DNA from 3 places in the Streptomyces sp. NPDC002935 genome. Region 2 is predicted to be linked to each of the others. Evidence: riboswitches for the same ligand, from Rfam matches in the RefSeq annotation. Region 2 holds a riboswitch; each other region holds the start of a gene.
The links. A riboswitch is a leader RNA that binds a small molecule or an ion and turns the genes downstream of it on or off. The one in region 2 is predicted to bind cyclic di-AMP.
Positions count from the first base shown of each region.

Region 1: another riboswitch for cyclic di-AMP. It lies ahead of ABZX90_RS27130 (LysM peptidoglycan-binding domain-containing protein); the one in region 2 lies ahead of ABZX90_RS11875 (LysM peptidoglycan-binding domain-containing M23 family metallopeptidase).
Region 3: another riboswitch for cyclic di-AMP. It lies ahead of ABZX90_RS38800 (M23 family metallopeptidase); the one in region 2 lies ahead of ABZX90_RS11875 (LysM peptidoglycan-binding domain-containing M23 family metallopeptidase).

Region 1 covers NZ_JBEXNW010000022.1:17,386-23,427, reverse strand. The annotation lists gene ABZX90_RS27135 (HAD family hydrolase) at 375-1,184, shown strand; gene ABZX90_RS27130 (LysM peptidoglycan-binding domain-containing protein) at 1,308-2,063, opposite strand; cyclic di-AMP (ydaO/yuaA leader) riboswitch at 2,067-2,225, opposite strand; gene ABZX90_RS27125 (CocE/NonD family hydrolase) at 2,927-4,924, opposite strand; gene ABZX90_RS27120 (polyprenyl synthetase family protein) at 5,366-6,042, shown strand, end outside.
Region 2 covers NZ_JBEXNW010000007.1:153,448-159,489, forward strand. The annotation lists gene dxs (1-deoxy-D-xylulose-5-phosphate synthase) at 1-101, shown strand, start outside; gene ABZX90_RS11855 (aspartate aminotransferase family protein) at 98-1,498, shown strand; gene ABZX90_RS11860 (XRE family transcriptional regulator) at 1,598-2,236, shown strand; gene ABZX90_RS11865 (DUF6126 family protein) at 2,233-2,382, shown strand; gene ABZX90_RS11870 (tyrosine-protein phosphatase) at 2,451-3,248, opposite strand; cyclic di-AMP (ydaO/yuaA leader) riboswitch at 3,921-4,078, shown strand; gene ABZX90_RS11875 (LysM peptidoglycan-binding domain-containing M23 family metallopeptidase) at 4,083-4,970, shown strand; gene ABZX90_RS11880 (SGNH/GDSL hydrolase family protein) at 5,298-6,042, shown strand, end outside.
Region 3 covers NZ_JBEXNW010000045.1:41,833-47,874, forward strand. The annotation lists gene ABZX90_RS38785 (dihydrofolate reductase family protein) at 1-409, shown strand, start outside; tRNA gene ABZX90_RS38790 (tRNA-Met) at 493-566, shown strand; gene ABZX90_RS38795 (PP2C family protein-serine/threonine phosphatase) at 689-1,879, shown strand; cyclic di-AMP (ydaO/yuaA leader) riboswitch at 2,184-2,342, shown strand; gene ABZX90_RS38800 (M23 family metallopeptidase) at 2,354-3,394, shown strand; gene ABZX90_RS38805 (aldo/keto reductase) at 3,623-4,567, shown strand; gene ABZX90_RS38810 (PrsW family intramembrane metalloprotease) at 4,632-5,960, opposite strand.

The DNA.
Region 1 (6,042 bases), on a different contig from region 2:
TGACCCGTTCGGGCACCCGGGGCGCGCCGGCCGGCCTGCGGGCCCGTTGCCCCGGGTGTGCGGGTGCGGAGAGCTCAAAGGGCATGCCTCTCCCCGGACTTGGTCGGTGACGACCGGCGATTCACGCCGCGGGGTCTGTCGCCGTTGGGGTGCGCCGTCGCGAAGTCGGCCCGTCGCCAGGCGGTGTTGGGGTGTTGGGGTGTTGTGGTCGGTCATGTGCGGGAAAGTCGGTGTGGGCGGAAGCGGACCCTGTGTGATCCGAAGCGGTCGTAACGCGCTTACCACCGTACGGTGAACGGCGTTGCTGACGGGATACCGGACGTCGTCCGGTTCACGCCGGGCCGATGAGTCGTTCGATCCGTATTCTTCGGATCATGGCCGCTCCGACTGCATATTCACTCATCGCCACTGACCTGGACGGAACGCTGCTGCGCGGCGACGACACACTCTCCGACCGGTCACGGGCCGCGTTGGCGAAGGTGGCCCAGGCGGGTGCCCAGCACCTCGTGGTGACGGGCCGCCCCGCACCGCGCGTGCGACCGCTCCTCGACGAACTCGGCGGCGAGGGGCTGGCGGTGTGCGGGCAGGGGGCGCAGTTGTACGACGCCGGGGCGGACCGCATGCTGTGGTCGGTGACCCTGGACAGGGAACTGGCGGAGACGGCACTCGGCAAGATCGAGGCGGAGGTCGGCCTGCTGTACGCGGCGGTGGACCAGGACGGCGTGGACGGGCTGACGCTCATCGAGCCGGGGTATGTGATGCCGCATCCGACCCTGCCGGCGGTGCGGGTGCCGCGGCGGGACGACCTCTGGACGGAGCCGATCAGCAAGGTGTTGCTCCGTCACCCGTCCTTGTCCGACGACGAGTTGGCGTCGGCGGCGCGGGGAGTGGTCGGTTCGCTGGCGACGGTCACCATGTCCGGGCCCGGCACCGTCGAACTCCAGCCATGCGGGGTGACCAAGGCGACGGGTCTCGCCCTCGCCGCGGCGCACCTCGGACTCACCCCGTGCGCGACGCTCGCCTTCGGGGACATGCCCAATGACATCCCGATGTTCGACTGGGCCGCCCGCGGCGTGGCGATGGCCAACGCCCATCCGGAACTGAAGGCGGTGGCCGACGAGGTCACCCTCTCGAACGAGGACGACGGAATCGCGGTGGTCCTGGAACGCCTCTTCGGCTTCTAGGGCCTGTCCGGTCGATCACGGTGGAGGATGCCAACGGCGCCTGCCCCACGGGCCGCCTCGGCCGGCAACGCACGCGCCGGCGGACCGAGAAGGCGCCGCCGGCGAGTGGTGGTGCGGGTGGGATCAGTAGGCGCCGTTGACGTTGTCGATGGAGCCGTAGGTCTTGGCCGCGTAGTTGCAGGCCGCGGTGATGTTCGCGACCGGGTCGTAGGGGTCCATCGAAGTGCCGGGGACGTGGAAGGCCCGGAACGTGGGGTCGATGACCTGGAGCAGACCCTTGGAGGGGGTGCCCGCGACGGCGTTGGAGTCCCAGTTGTTGATGGCGAGGGGGTTGCCGGAGGACTCGCGCATCACGTTGCGGTAGATGCCGTCATAGCTGCCCGGTATGCCCGACTTGGCCATGATGTCCAGGGATTCCTTGATCCAGCCGTCGAGGTTGTTGGCGTACGTCTTGGCGGAGGCCTGGGTGGCGGTGGCCACCTTGGACGTGGCGGCGGCCGGGGTCGCCTTCGCCGTCGACTTCAGCGTCTTCGTGCCCAGGGTCAGCTTCAGGCCCGGACGGATCAGGGCGGGGTTGTCGCCGATGACCGCGCGGTTCGCCTTGTACAGCTTCTTCCAGCCGCCGCTCCCGGGGTGCTTCTGCGCCACCTTGGAGAGGGTGTCGCCCGCGACCACCTTGTAGGTGACGAGCTGGACGTTCGGGACCACCGCGGTGTGCGCGGCCTTCGTGAGCTGAGGCGCCTGCGCCGGGGTCGCCGCGGAGGCGCCGGTCGCGCTCACGAGCGGGAGGGCGAGGGCGATGCCGCCCGTTCCGGCGGCGATCATGCCCCGGGTGATGACGTTGGTCTTCGTGCGGCGGTGCTTGCCTCGTACGGGCATGACGAATGTCCTCTCCGACGCCTGCGAGGTGAGCTGTCGGGTTCGGGCGGGAGATGCCCGGCCGCGTTATGGGCGCGGCTTCACCCCTAGCCGGTCCGGTGTCCGGATCGGCGGCTTACCTGTGGTTCCCCCGCTCCTGCCGTGCGTGGGTGGGTGGGTTGCCGGGCGGCGGCAGGATTCGGCGATCCGCCCGGGATCGACGAGAACGTATGCGAGAGCACATGTCGGGAACAAGGCCAGATGTGGCCCCGAAGATCCCTTTCGCCTGTTTGGAGCCAGGGTGAAACGTCCGATTGCGCCGGAATTGGATCCTCAACTTGCCTTTGGCAAATGGGTTGGCGGGGAAGCGGTGCGAGGTGGCACCCCAGCTCGCGCGTGACTCAATTCACGAGACCAAGGGTCATTAAGGCGGCATGCCGGGCAACTCGGGCATTGTGCTTCCGTTGTCCAGGGGGTGCCGCCTTCCCGGACGGTGCCGGGCGGACCTCCCGCGGGGCGAGATCCGCGCCGTGGGACCGGTCGGGAGAGCGGCACCCGTCGGGCCGAAGCGCAGGCCGGCCGGCCGTCGGTCGAGTCGGGGCGGGCGCAGTCCGAGCCGGGCCGGACGTAGGCCGAGTCAGGGCGAGCGCAAGGTGAAGTGCGGTCTGTGGCACCGGTGTTCGGCGTACGGCGAGACGTCGGCGTCGGTCCGCGCGGCATGGTGGGGTGTCGGAACCCTGCGGTGCGTCGGGGCCGGGACGCGCGGCCGTCAAGGGCCTACGGAGGGCGAACTCCCGTCCCCGTAAGCCCGTAAGCCAGTAAGCCCGTAGGCCCGTAAGCCGTGTGGCCCCGCAGGCCCGTAAGCCGTGTGGCCCCGCAGGCCCTCAGCCGGCTGTGCGCGGGGTTCTCTTCTCCCAGGTCCGGTGGAAGACGACCTCGTCGCCGTCCTTGCAGACGACCTCATTGGACGTGATGAAGTCCTGCGCGTCGCAGGTGATGGCGGACACGGTCTCTACGCGGGCGTCCCAGGGCAGGTCCGGGCGGTGCAGGCGGATCGACCAGGTCGAGCGGGCGCGGGCGGACAGCGGGTCTGATTCGTCGATCGTGTACGTCTCCCGCGCGTCCTCCGTGCATTCGAGGCCGTCGGGGTAGACGCGCGTGCCGTCGTGGCGCGGGTCCACCTCCAGACGCCAGGTGCCCGCGGCCACGTCGCGCAGGACCAGGCGTTCCGGCCGGGGTTCGTCGAGTGTCGCGGAGACGGTCACGCCGAGGGGTTCGGACTCCTCCGGTTCCCCGAAGGTGATCGAGGGGTCCGACTCCGTTGTCCGTACGGGGAGTTCGAGGGTGCTGCCCATAGGGTCCAGGGTGAAGCCCGCCTCCGAGCCGGGCTGGGGCCAGATCCAGGGCCAGTACGCCGAGGAGACGCTCAGACGGATGCGGTGGCCCGCCGGGAACGCGTAGCCGATGCCGTTCAGGTCGAGGACCACGTTCTCCGTGGTACCCGGTGTCCAGGGAACCGCCTGGTCGCGGCCCCGGCGCGCCGACAGGTTCAGGGCGCCCCGGGTGACGAGCGTGGACGCTCCGTCGGGGGTCACGTCGCACAGGCGGGCGATCACCTGGCCCCTGGGTGCCGCGGACGTCAGCCGCAGATTGACCCGTGGGCGTCCCAGTACCCAGGTCTCCTCCGGTACCTCGAACTCGAAGCAGGCCGACCGGGCGTCCTCCTCCCGCTGGTCCGGCGGCAGGTCGGCGTCGTTGCCGAAGGGGAAGAAGCGGCCCGCGTCGACCCCCGTGTGCTGCGGGGACCGCACCGGCACCGGGGCGCCCTGGAGGGCGTACGCGATCGGCTTCACCGTGGGTGAGGGCCAGGCCGGGTCGCCCACCCAGCGGCCGGGGATCTCTCCGTACACGGTCGCCGGAGGATGCGCGTCCATCACGTACGAGCGCAGGAGGGGGACGGAGAGCGCGTCCGTGTCCTCGTCCCGGAGCCAGTGGTCCCACCAGCGCAGCGTCTCCTGGAGGAAGCCGATCGCCGGTCCGGGCGGCAGGCCGCGGTCCGGGTACTGGTGCGACCAGGGGCCGATGAGACCTCGTACGCGATCCGGCGGGAGGTGCTCCACCAGGCGCAGCACCGTGTCGCGGTACGGGTCGTGCCAGCCGCCGACCGCGAGGACCGCCGCGCGGATCGCTCCGTAGTCCTCGCAGACGCTGCCGTGGCGCCAGTACGCGTCCCGGGTCTGGTGCGCCAGCCAGGTGTGGACCAAGGGGTCGACCGCCTCCAGCCGCCTCACCCACATGTCGCGCCACATCACCTCCCCTACATGCACCGGGTCCGGCGGGCGGGCGGCGAAGGCGAGCATGGCGGCCGCCCGGGCGTGCATGTCGACGGCGAGGACGGAACCTCCCGCGTAGTGCACGTCGTTGTCATAGCGGTCGTCACTGGAGCAGACCGTGACGATCGCCTTGAGCGGCTCGGGAGCGCGGGCCGCGATCTGGAGGGAGTTGAAGCCGCCCCACGAGATCCCGAACATGCCGACCCTGCCGGTGCACCAGGGCTGGGCGGCCAGCCATGTCACCACCTCCACCCCGTCGGCCAGCTCGGTCTCGGAGTACTCGTCCGTCGGCACACCCTCCGAGTTGCCGTGGCCGCGCATGTCCACTCGGACGGAGGCGTAGCCGTGGCCGGCGTACCAGGGATGGCGCTGCCGGTCGCGCGGTGCCGTCCAGTCGGTCAGGCGGTACGGGAGGTACTCCAGGAGCGCCGGCACGGGCTCCTCGGTCAGCGGACGCCAGATCCGGGCGTACAGACGGGTGCCGTCCGGGAGAGGGACGAGGACGTCCTCGTGAGTGGTCTCGTAGGGGAAGGACGTACGGATGTGCATGAGCGTCACCTCGGCGGACGGGGTGCATCGTGTGGCGCGGCCAGGAGACGAGGGCCGTCCCGGCCGGACCGGACGCGGATCCGGCGGAGCTGCGGGACACGGTCACCCTTTCCCGGCCCTTCTCGGCATGTCGTCACATTTCACCGAATACCGTCTCACATCGGCTGATCATGAACATACCGCCGGTGATCGGGTGGCGCCCGCGCGTCGGGGTATCCGTCGTTGGGGCACGCAGGTGCTTCCCGTGTGCCTTCCGGGTGTACTCCCGCATACCTGCTGGCGGAGCGAAGTCGGCCGGGGGACGGTGGGCGCTCGTGGTGATCGAAACGTGACCGGATACGCTGACTTGAGTGATGGCAGCGACACATCGACAAACCGTGTCATCGACCGAATGATCGACCGAGTTCGCCATGTGATCGTCAGCAGACAGGAGAACCTCTCGTGACCGTCGTCGGGCCGTTCGGGCTGAGCGTGCGGGACCAGGCTCTCGAAGCCGATGTCCAGGCCGGATTGACGGCCGTCGAGGAGGGTTTGCTCGAAGCCACCAAGAGCGAGGTCCCCTTCATCACGGAAGCCGCCCAGCACCTCGTGCGGGCCGGCGGGAAGCGGTTCAGGCCGCTGCTCGTGATGCTCGCCGCGCAGTTCGGTGATCCCTACGCGCCGGGTGTCGTGCCCTCGGCCGTCGTCGTCGAGCTGACCCATCTCGCCACGCTGTACCACGACGACGTGATGGACGAGGCGGAGGTACGGCGTGGGGTGGACAGCGCCAACGCGCGCTGGGGCAATTCGGTGGCCGTCCTCACCGGTGACTTCCTCTTCGCCCGCGCCTCCTACATCCTGGCCGACCTCGGACCCGAGGCCGTCCGGATCCAGGCCGAGGCGTTCGAGCGGCTCGTGACCGGACAGATCCTGGAGACCGCGGGGCCGCGCGACGGGCGCGATCCGGTCGATCACTACCTCGATGTGCTCGGCGGCAAGACCGGGTCGCTGGTCGCCGTCGCGTGCCGGTTCGGCGCGATGATGTCCGGGGCCGACGAGACGGTCGTGGACGTGCTGACGCAGTACGGCGAGCGGCTGGGTGTCGCCTTCCAGCTCGCGGACGACGTCCTCGACATCGC
Region 2 (6,042 bases):
GCCTGGCCATCAAGGACGAGCGGGCCAAGACCGCGTACGAGCTGTCGAAGGCCGCCGACCAGCCGGCCGAGCACGAGCTGTCCAAGGAGAAACAGGAATGACCGACCCTGCGGAGAAGGGGGAGTTCGACCTCGGCGCGCTCCTCGCCGAGCGCGGAGCCGAGCGCTACGAGCTGCACACGAAGTACCTGAACCACCAGCTCCCGCGCATGCTGCACACCATCGGCTTCGACAAGGTGTACGAGCGGGCCGAAGGCGCGCACTTCTGGGACGCCGACGGCAACGACTACCTGGACATGCTCGCCGGGTTCGGGGTGATGGGCCTCGGCCGCCACCACCCCGTCGTCCGCCGCGCGCTGCACGACGTCCTCGACGCCTCACTCGCCGACCTCACCCGCTTCGACTGCCAGCCGTTGCCGGGCCTGCTCGCGGAGCGACTCCTCACCCACAGCCCCCATCTGGACCGGGTGTTCTTCGGCAACAGCGGTACGGAAGCGGTCGAGACCGCGCTGAAGTTCGCCCGGTACGCCACCGGCAGGCCGCGGATCCTGTACTGCTCGCACGCCTTCCACGGGCTGACCACCGGCTCGCTGTCTGTGAACGGCGAGGACGGCTTCCGGGACGGCTTCGCCCCGCTGCTGCCCGACACGGCCGTCCCGCTCGGCGATCTCGACGCCCTGGCACGGGAGTTGAAGAAGGGCGATGTCGCCGCGCTGATCGTGGAACCCATCCAGGGCAAGGGCGTCCACGAGAGCCCGCCCGGATATCTGCGCGCCGCCCAGGAGTTGCTGCACCGCCACAAGGCACTGCTCATCGCGGACGAGGTGCAGACCGGCCTCGGCCGGACCGGGGACTTCTACGCCTACCAGCACGAGGAGGGTGTCGAACCGGACCTGGTGTGCGTCGCCAAGGCGCTCTCCGGAGGCTATGTGCCGGTCGGTGCGACCCTCGGCAAGGACTGGATCTTCAAGAAGGTCTACTCCTCCATGGACCGGGTTCTCGTGCACTCGGCGAGCTTCGGTTCCAACGCACAGGCCATGGCGGCGGGGCTCGCGGTGCTCTCCGTCATGGAGAACGAACAGATCGTCGCCAACGCGCGGGCCACCGGCGAACAGCTGAAGTCCCGGCTGGCGGCACTGGTCGACCGGTACGAGCTGCTCAGTGACGTACGCGGCCGGGGCCTGATGATCGGCATCGAGTTCGGCCGGCCCACATCGCTCAAGCTGCGCAGCCGCTGGACCATGCTCCAGGCCGCGCGCAAGGGCCTGTTCGCGCAGATGGTCGTCGTCCCGCTGCTCCAGCGGCACCGCATCCTCACCCAGGTCTCCGGCGACCACCTGGAGGTGATCAAGCTGATCCCGCCGCTGGTCATCGACGAGCGGGATGTCGACCGCTTCGTGGAGGCCTTCACCGCGGTGATGGAGGACGCCCACAACGGCGGCGGGCTGATGTGGGACTTCGGGAAGACACTGGTGAAGCAGGCGGTGGCGAACCGCTGAGGCCCGCCCGCCCCGGCGGGACGGCGGAGGAACAGCCGAGTCTTTTGCCTCTGGGGCAAGAAAATTGCCCCAGAGGCAATCATCGGGCTCAATAGAGCCATGAGCCCTGCCGATCCAGGGGCGGTCGACGAGCCGTCCGCCGAACTGCACGCCGTGGCGCCCCGGCTCCGCGCGCTGCGCCGCAGCGCCTCCCTCACCCTGGAGGCCGCCGCCCGCGCCGCGGGACTCTCGCCCGCCCATCTCTCCCGTCTGGAGACCGGGCAGCGCCAGCCCTCACTGCCGATGCTGCTCACGCTGGCCCGCGTCTACAGTACGACGGTCTCCGAACTGCTCGGCGAGACGGTGGCCGACCGTGACGCGATCGTGCGCGCCGCCGACATGGAACCGGCCCCGGCGGGCGGCTGGACCTACTGGCAGGCCGGCGCGGCCGGCCGCGGCATGCAGGCACTGCGCGTGCACGTCCCCTACGGCTCGCAGGGCGACATCGTGCGCGTCCATCCGGGCGAGGAGTGGCTGTACGTCCTCCAGGGGCGGCTCAGGCTGCGCCTCGGGGACGCCGAGCACGTCCTCGCGCCGGGGGACAGCGCCCACTTCGACTCGCTCACCCCGCACCGCATCGCCGCCGCCGAGCGCGACGGAGCCGAGCTCCTCTTCGTACACACCCTGCTGCAGAGCCCCGTCGCCGCGCTGTGCCTCGGCCCGGCGACGGGCCACCCCACCTCGGGAGAGACGTCATGACCGAACCCACAGAACCCCGCCGCCGGTCCATGGAGGACAAGTTCCCGCGCGCCCTGTGGGTGCGGCTGATCATCTACGTCGCCGTCGGCCACCTCTTCGCGGCCTTCATCTACCTGCTCTTCACGCTGGGCGCGCAGAACCAGTAGGACCCGTACAACCAGTAGAACCAGTAGAACCAGTAGAACCAGCAGAAATTCCTGCCCCGGCGGGCGGCTCAGTCCAGCAGCCGCTCGCGCAGGCGCTCCCGCAGCTCCGGCGTCATCCCCAGTCCCTGCCCCAGATAGACGTCGACGCTGCCCCAGGTCTCCTCGATCGTCTCGAAGGCGGCCGTCAGGTACTCCGCGCGCGCGTCGAACAGGGGGCTGAGCAGCTCCATGACCTCGGGGGAGTACGCGGAGGCCGAGGAGCTGTTGCGATGCACCTTGTAGCGGCGGTGCGCGGCGTTCGACTCCAGGTAGTCGGCCACGATCGCCTCGCGCTCGACGCCGAGGGCGAGCAGGGTGATGGCGATGGACAGCCCGGCGCGGTCCTTGCCGGCCGCGCAGTGCATCAGCGCGGGCACGCTGTCCTCGGCCAGCGCACGCAGCACCTGGGAGTGCTCGGCCGTGCGCTCCTTGATGATCGTGCGGTAGGAGCGGATCATCCGGTTCGCGGCCTTGCCGTCGCCGAGGATCGCGTGCAGCTGGTCCAGGTCGCCGTCGCGGACCATCTTCCAGAACTCGCTGCCGTCGGCCGGGTCGGACAGGGGCAGATTCACGTTCCGCACGCCCGGCAGCTCGATGTCCGGGCCCTCCAGCTTCTGATCCGCGGCGTTGCGGAAGTCGAAGATCGTGTGGAGCCCCAGGGAGGCGAGGAACGCGGCGTCCTCCTCCGTGGCGTGCGCGAGGTGGCCGCTGCGGAACAGGTGCCCGTAGCGCACTCGTCGGCCGTCCGCGGTGGGCAGTCCGCCCACGTCGCGGAAGTTGCGCACTCCGCCGAGCTCCGGCTCGGTGGACGGGACCTGCTGCGTCACGGGGGCTCCTCCCATTCGGCCGTCGGCGCCGCCGGGCTGGACTCGGCGTCATTCGTCGGCAGTTGTCTTCGGCTCGCGCTCTCGACGATACGACATGGGTTCCTGAGGCAATGAGTTGTCCACAGGCACCGCCGCCGGGACGGGACGCCGTTGATGATGTTCCCATTTTATGGGTACACGTGTTCGAATTTGATGAAGAGTCGGCCGCTCTCTTCGGCCGCCCTCTCCGGCCGCGCCGGATCGATGGGGTGAATTGCACCGGGATGCGGCATTGCGACGTGCCGACGTGCGTACCGACGCGTGTGCCGATTTATGTGCCGATCCATGCGGAGATCCGGATGTGACGGATATCCGCTCGCGTCGCATCTGGCTGTTCTGTCCGAATTGGCGCCTTCGTTACAACTGGCCCTGGAATGAAGCACCCTGGGCCGAGTCGCGTGAGGAGCGTCATATTCGTGACGATGCGTTGCCGCGCCCCTTTCTCAACCCGCCCGCATTTCAGGGAGGGTTGAGAGTCCGGAAAGATCGTCATTCCACGGAGGGTGACGGCGATTTCCGCATGGATCAAGAAAGGCAAGCGCACAGAAATCGCACATAGTTGTCGACGCGCTCTCATCTCGCTTACGTTCTGCCTCAATCCGGACGGACGCCCAATCCTGCCGCCGCCCGGAATCCGCACACTCACCCGTACACGGCAGGAGCGGGGGACCCACAGGTTCCGTGCCTGGTCCGGTCTCCGGAACAGGCTAGGGGTACAGCCACGCAGCACCGTGGCCGGGCATCTCCAGCCCGCACCCGACAGCTCACCCCGCAGGCGCCGGAGAGGAATTCGTCATGCCCGCGAAGGGTAAGCACCGCCGTCCCAAGTCCCTGCGTTTCACCCGCTCGATCGCCGTGGCCGGAACCGGCGGCGCCGCACTCGCGCTGCCTCTGATGGGAGCCACGGGCGCCCACGCCGCGACCCCGGCCACCGCCGTCACGCAGCATGTCGAGAAGGCCGCGACCGCCGCTCCCGTCGCCGCGAAGAAGACCGCCGCCACGAAGACGTACGCGGTGAGGTCCGGCGACTATCTCTCGAAGATCGCCGACGAGCACAACGTCCGCGGCGGCTGGAAGAAGATCTACTCCGACAACCGCTCCGCCATCGGCAGCGACCCGTCGCTGATCCACCCCGGTCTGAAGCTGTCGCTCGGCAAGAAGGCCGCCGCCACCCACTCGTCCACCCGGACGACGACCCCGGCGGCGAAGGCCGGCAAGGCGGCCACGGCCTCCAATGCGGCCGCCTCCAACACCGCGTCCGCCAGCAGCAGTTCCGGCTACACGCTGCCGGTCGAGGGCGCCACCGTCGGAACCAGCTACAAGGTGGCGGGCAGCATGTGGTCCAGCGGCTACCACACGGGCGTGGACTTCGTGGTCCCGACCGGCACCACGATCAAGTCCATCGCCGCGGGCACCGTCGTCTCCGCGGGCTGGGGCGGCGCCTACGGCAACCAGGTCGTCATCCAGCACGCCGACGGCCGGTACTCCCAGTACGCCCACATGTCCTCCCTGTCCGTCTCGGCGGGGCAGACCGTGACCGAGGGCCAGCAGATCGGCCTTTCCGGCGCGACGGGCAACGTCACCGGACCGCACCTGCACTTCGAGATCCGCACCACCCCGGACTACGGCTCGGACGTCGACCCGGTCGCGTACCTGCGCTCGCACGGTGTCGCCGTCGGCTGACGCCCTGCCCCACTCCGTCGCTTGCCCTGCTCCTGACGGCAGGGCGAACGCCCCCGAAGGCCGGACCCCACGATCCCCGGGGTCCGGCCTTCGGTGTTTCCCGTCCAAGGCGCGCGACCGCTGCGGAGCGATTTCGGCGGTGTTCCCCGGCCGATGCGTCGCGGCTCCGTCAACATCCGTGATCCGAGCTTTATTTCAGAGTTGACCAATACTTGGCGAGTGGCTTATCTCACCGCCCGTCAACCCTTCCTTACGGTCGCGTAGCTCACATCGAAAGGTGAATCATGGGTCGATGTGGCAGACGATTCGAAGAGTGACAACAGATCAGTGATCGGGTCGTACGTGGCGGTGGGGGACAGCTTCACCGAGGGCGTAGGCGACCCTGGGCCCGACGGGGCCTTCGTCGGCTGGGCCGACCGCTTCGCGGTCCTTCTCGCGGACCGGCGACCCGAGGGCGACTTCAACTACACCAATCTCGCCGTGCGCGGCAAACTGCTCGACCAGATCGTCGAGTCCCAGCTCCTGCGGGCCAAGGAACTCGGCCCGGACCTGGTCTCGTTCTGCGCGGGCGGCAACGACATCATCCGGCCCGGTACCGACCCCGACGAGGTCGCGGAGCGCTTCGAGCGCGCGATCGCCGACCTCACCTCCGCCGTCGGCACCGTCCTGGTGACCACCGGCTTCGACACCCGTGGCGTCCCCGTACTCAAGCATCTGCGCGGCAAGATCGCCACGTACAACGGACATGTGCGGGCCATCGCGGACCGCTACGGCTGTCCCGTCCTCGACCTCTGGTCCCTGAAGACGGTCCAGGACCGCCGCGCCTGGGACGGCGACCGCCTGCACCTCTCGCCCGAGGGCCACACCCGGGTGGCGCTCCGTGCCGGACAGGTACTCGGCCTCGATGTGCCCGCCGACCCGGACCAGCCCTGGCCTCCCCTGCCTCCGCGCGGCACGCTCGAGATGCGGCGCGACAACATCCAGTGGGCGCGCGAGTATCTGGTCCCGTGGATCGGACGGCGGCTGCGCGGTGAGTCCTCGGGCGACCATGTGGCGGCCAAGGGGACCCTGT
Region 3 (6,042 bases), on a different contig from region 2:
GGCGGCGCTGTGCCCGCCCTCGACGACCGCGTTCAGCGTGGGTGCGGTGGTGGTCGCGGCCGACGGGACCGAGCTGGCCCGTGGCCACTCCCGCGAGGGGGACGACCCCGTCGTGCACGCCGAGGAGGCCGCCCTCGCCAAGATCGACCCGGCCGATCCGCGACTGGCCGCCGCCACCGTCTACAGCAGCCTGGAACCGTGCGCCCGCCGTGCCTCCCGGCCCGCGCCGTGCGCCCGGCTCATCCTCGACGCCGGTGTGCGCCGGGTCGTCACCGCCTGGCGCGAGCCCGACACGTTCGTCACGGACGCCGACGGGAACGGCCTGCTCGCCGCGGCGGGCGCCGAGGTCGTCGTCCTCCCCGAGTACGCCGAGCGTGCCAAGGCCCCCAACCTGCATCTGCCGGGCTGACCACCCCGTTCGACTCCGCTGAAGGGGCGCGTTTAAACGGGTGTGCTTCGGGTCCCGCTAATGGCGTACACTGGTCTTAACGACGCGGGGTGGAGCAGCTCGGTAGCTCGCTGGGCTCATAACCCAGAGGTCGCAGGTTCAAATCCTGTCCCCGCTACTGAAGGCCGAAGGCCGGAACTCGGATTCACGAGTTCCGGCCTTCGGTGTTGTGTCCTCGTGACATCCCCCGGTCGGGCCACAGGGGTCGCCCGCCGCCCCCGCTCCAGGTCTTCTGGACAGGTGGGGCAGCCAGGAGGTGAGCAGCGAACCGGAGAACTCGATGACCGGGCCGACAGGCCGTCGCCCGGTGTCCCCGGGCTCGGGGGCGCTCCGCTTCCCGGTCCGGCGGGAGCGGCTCCCCGCAGGATCTCCTTCGCGCGCACCTTCGTGCGGACCCTGCCCGTGCTGCTCGTCATCGCCGGGATCCTCTACGACTACTTCACGCCGTCGGCCTTCACCGCGGCCCCCCTCTTCACGGCGGCGCCCCTGGTCGCCGCACCCCTCTATTCGCTGCGCGGCACCGTTCTCACCGGCGCTCTCGCCGTCGGCGCGGTGTTCCTGGTCCACTTTCTGCTCGACATCGTCCTGAACGTCGACGCGGTCACCGAATCGGTCACCGTGGCGACGGCCGCCGTCCTCGCGGTCCTCATCAACATCCTCGTCCGGCGGGGCAACGAACGGCTCGCCTCGGTCCGGGAGATCGCCGAGTTCGCGCAGCGTGCGGTGCTGCCCGAGCCCGACGCGCGAATCGACGGCCTCGATGTCGCGGCGCGGTACGAGGCGGCACAGGCGGACGCGTTCATCGGCGGGGACCTGTACGCGGTGCAGGACTCCCCGTACGGCGTGCGGCTGGTCGTCGGCGATGTACGCGGGAAGGGGATGACCGCCGTGGCCGCCGTCGCCGTGGTGATCGGCGCGTTCCGGGAGGCGGCCGAGCAGGAGGCAACCCTGGAGGCGGTCGCGGGGCGCCTGGAGCGGGCGCTGACCCGCCCGGGAACCCGGCACGAGAGCCCCGACGCGTTCGAGGAGTTCACCACCGCCGTCCTCGCCGAGATCCCGCACGACGAGGACTTCGTGCGCATCGTCAACCGCGGCCATCCGCCGCCCCTGCTCCTGCATCCCGACGGCACACTCGTCATGCTCGCCGCCGAGCCCTATGCGCTGCCCCTCGGGATGAGCGAACTGGGAGCCTGGCCCGACCGGGCGGCGGTGGCCCGCTTTCCGCCCGGGGCGACGCTGCTTCTGTACACCGACGGTCTGTCCGAGGCCCGCGACCCCCGCGGGGAGTTCTACGATCCGGCCGCGCGGCTGGCCGGACGGGTCTTTCCCGGCCCCGACGCGCTGCTGACCGCCCTCGCCGACGAGGTCCGCCGGCACACGGGCGGCGCCCTGACGGACGACATGGCGCTGCTCGCCGTCCGGCGCGTTTGAGGTGGGCTCGGCGAGCGGGTCCGCGGGCTGCTCGGGCGGCCGGCGCCCGCAACGCGTACGGCCTTCTCGACCGTTGTCACGAGGAGTGATCGGACGGTGTCCCTCCGCATAACAACTGACACACCGTCAAATGAATCCGTGTCGATGTCACGTGGTCAACTCGCCCGTTTTTCATCCTCCATGACCCCAAAGTCCTGGCCAAAAGGTGTTAATGATCAGTCGGAACATCTTGGAATCCGGTGCCTGGGTCTATTAACGTTCGATAACGCAGCGCGGTCGTCCCAGCCGTCACAAGAGATGGCTCCGTGCGCACGCGCCGAATCCCGCAAGGGAACCGGGGAACCACCAACTTGGGGTGAATCGAGCCTATTTCAACCGTGGAAGCACGGTTGATATACGCGCGTAGGAGACCTTCCTGCTCCGAACCCGTCAGCTAACCCGGTAGGTGGCAAGGAAGGAAAGGAGTGCGCCCACGTGGCGTCCAACCGGCCCGCTCAGCCAACCTCGTTCCCGCCGAATGACACACAGACCTTCGGCTACGCCTACGGCAAGGACGAGGGACCCTGGGAGGAGTGGAACCCCACCGAGGATTCCGTTCTTCCCGTCCGCGGCCGGCACCGCGTAGGCAAGCAGCGCGGTGGAGGACTCGCCCGCAGCTCCACGGTTCTCGGCGTCGGCGTCATAGCCGCCGTCGGCGCGGGTGGCATGGCCACCGCCGCGCCGGGCAAGGCCCCCGTCTCGATCTCGCTGCCCGACCTGTCGTCGGTCACCGAGTCCGCCAAGGCCCTGATCTCCGACGGCGGATCCAGCACCCCCCAGGGTTCCGCGACTCCGCTCACTAGCGCCGGTCTGACCAGCGCCGACACGGCCCAGGGCACCACGGACGCCGGTGAGGCGCTGCGCGCCCGCATCATGCAGCAGGCCGAGTCGCAGCAGAACCAGGTCGACACCGCCGCCCAGCAGGCCGCCCAGGCCGCCGCCGCGAAGAAGGCCGTCGCGCTCGCCGCCAAGCAGCAGGACGACGCGGAGGCCAAGGCCGCCGCCGCGAAGCAGAAGGCGGAGGACGAGGCCAAGGCGAAGGCCGAGGCCGAGCGCCTCGCCGAACTCGCCAAGAGCTACTCGCTGCCGACCTCCTCGTACACCCTGACCTCGACCTTCGGCGAGGCCGGCTCCATGTGGTCCTCCGGCTACCACACCGGACTCGACTTCGCGGCGCCCACCGGCACGCTCATCAAGGCGATCCACAGCGGCACCATCACGGAGGCCGGCTGGGCCGGCTCGTACGGCTACCGCACGATCCTCACCCTCGACGACGGTACGGAGCTGTGGTTCTGCCACCAGTCGTCGATCAGCGTCACCGTGGGCCAGAAGGTCGCAACCGGTGATGTCATCGGACGGGTGGGCGCGACCGGCAATGTCACCGGGCCGCACCTGCACCTCGAAGTGCACCCCGGCGGCGCCGCCACCGGCATCGACCCGATGGCATGGCTCCAGAGCAAGGGCCTCAACCCCTGACCCGCTCGGGCTCCTGACCCGTACGACCTCTGATCCCGCACGACTCCTGGCCGGACGCACGTTCCCGACGCACGTCTCCCCTGGTCTCCGGCGGTCCTGACGACACCCCCCCGACGTCAGGGCTGCCGGTCATGCGCGTGCGGACGAGTGCGCGTATCGGACCCTCGGTACCGACCCTCCGGGGTGAGTGTGGAATACACCCATCCGGTACGGGCGTTGATGTTGTTCATGACTTCTCTTCGCAAGCTCGGCTCGTCCGACCTCGAGGTCTTCCCGCTCTCCCTCGGCGGCAACGTCTTCGGCTGGACGGCGGACGAGGCCCAGTCCTTCGCCGTGCTCGACGCCTACGCGGCCGCCGGCGGCAACTTCCTCGACACGGCCGACTCCTACTCGGCGTGGGTCGAGGGCAACGAGGGCGGCGAGTCCGAGACCATCATCGGCAAGTGGCTGAAGACCCGCGGCAACCGCGCGGACATCGTCGTCGCCACCAAGGTCAGCCAGCACCCCGAGTACCCGGGGCTCTCCGGTGCCAACATCAAGGCCGCGGCCGACGCGTCGCTGCGCCGCCTGGGCACCGACCACATCGACCTCTATTACACGCACTTCGACAAGCCGGAGGTGCCGGTCGACGAGATCATCGGCGCCCTCGACGAGCTGGTGAGGGCCGGCAAGGTGCGGCACATCGCCGCCTCCAACATCTCGCCCGAGCGGCTCCAGGAGTCCCTGGAGTTCTCCGACCGCGAGGGCCTCGCGCGGTACGTCGCGCTCCAGCCGCAGTACAACCTGGTCTCGCGCGGCACCTACGAAGGCGGCCTGAGGGACGTCGCCTCCCGGGCCGGACTGGCCGCCGTCCCCTACTTCGCGCTCGCCTCCGGCTTCCTCACCGGCAAGTACCGCCCGGGCACGACGGTCGACTCGCCCCGGGCGGCGGGTGCGGCCAAGCACCTCGCGTCGGAACGCGGGCCGCGAGTCCTGGCCGCCCTCGACGAGGTCGCCGAAGCCCACGGTGTCGCGGTCCCGACGGTCGCCCTCGCCTGGCTGGCCGCCCAGCCGACGGTCGCCGCGCCGATCGCCTCCGCCCGGACGGTGGAGCAGCTCCCGGCGCTGCTGGGGGTCGCCGACCTGGTCCTGACGGACGAGGACCTGACGCGGCTGTCCCGGGCATCGGCCTGACCACGGGACTGCCGTTGCCACGGCACCGCCGGCGCCGACCGGTGGTGCCGTGGCCGTTCCGCGGCTACGAGCGGTACGGGTTGTACGCGGGATACGGCGTCGGCGCGGCGTACGGCTGGGCGGGAGGGGCGGCGTACCCGTACCCGTGGGCCGGCCAGGGCGGCGGTGCGGGCATCGGCGTCGTCGTGCGGGCCGCGTAGGCGAGGGCCGGGCGGGCGATCTCCCGGCGGCGCCACAGCTCGTCGAGCAACTCGCGCTCCCGTACGACGAAATCGGCGCCCGCGCGACCCAGGCGTCCCCGGTGACGCAGGAACGCAAGCGAGGTCGCGTACGCCTCGTACTCCGCCACCGAGCGCGCCGCGGCCTTCCCGAAGTGGTGGTCGGCGTACTCGCGGGCGAGCCGCCGCGCCCGCATCGAGCCGAGGGCGTACGGCTCGGCCGCGCCCAGCCATCCGGCGACGGTGTACGCGGGCAGTTCCGTGCGCACGGTGCGCAGCTCGCGCTGCCGGGTCCAGACGACCAGCCAGGTCAGCAGTCCGAACGCGGGCACCATGAACGCGGCGTACACCCCGAAGAACCCCCACTCGCCGAAGCCCGACGAGCTGTTCCAGATCGCGTGCATGCCCATCGCGAGCAGCAGTCCGGCGAGGGGGAGCAGTACACGGCGCACATGCTGGCGCTCGGCGGACAGGGCCGCGACGCCGAAGCCGATGCCGGTCAGCACGGTGAACAGCGGATGCGCGAAGGGCGACATCACCACGCGCACGAAGAAGGTCGCGGCGGTGACGGAGGCCAGCCCGCCTGTCCCGCTGAGCTGGTCGGTGCCGAAGGCGGTACCGAGGTAGAGGATGTTCTCGGTGAACGCGAAGCCGGTGGCGGTGACCCCGGCGATGACGACGCCGTCGACGATCCCGGTGAAGTCCCGTCTGCGGAAGAGGAAGACCAGCAGGACGGCCGCCGCCTTCGCCGACTCCTCGACGACGGGGGCTATGACGGTCGCGCCGATCGTGTCGGCGCTGGACGGATCCGCGGTCGCGATCGCTATCCACCGGGTCGCGAAACTGTTGGCGACGATGGCTATGAGCGCGGCCGCGCAGGCGCCCCAGGCGAAGGAGAAGAGCAGGTTGCGCCAGGGGCCGGGCTCCACCCGGTCCAGCCACCGGAAGGCGGCCATGAGCAGCGGCACGGGGAGCACGGCCAGTCCGAGACCGACCAGGAAGCCCTCGGTTCCGGTCTGTTCGCGGACGAGGGCGAGGATCACGAGGCCGGACATCGCCAGCAGGGTGATCAGCGCTCCGTACCGGACCCATCTGCGCTGCCACCAGTGCGGGTGTCTCGGCGCAGGTCCGACGGGGCCGCCGGGCTGGGTCGGGTACGGGGGGTGGATGGCCACGGCATTGACCCTAACGAGGGAGGGCGTGGCCCGCGACGTCTACCGGAGTCGTCCGGGAGTTCCCGGGAGGCGCCGGAGCGAT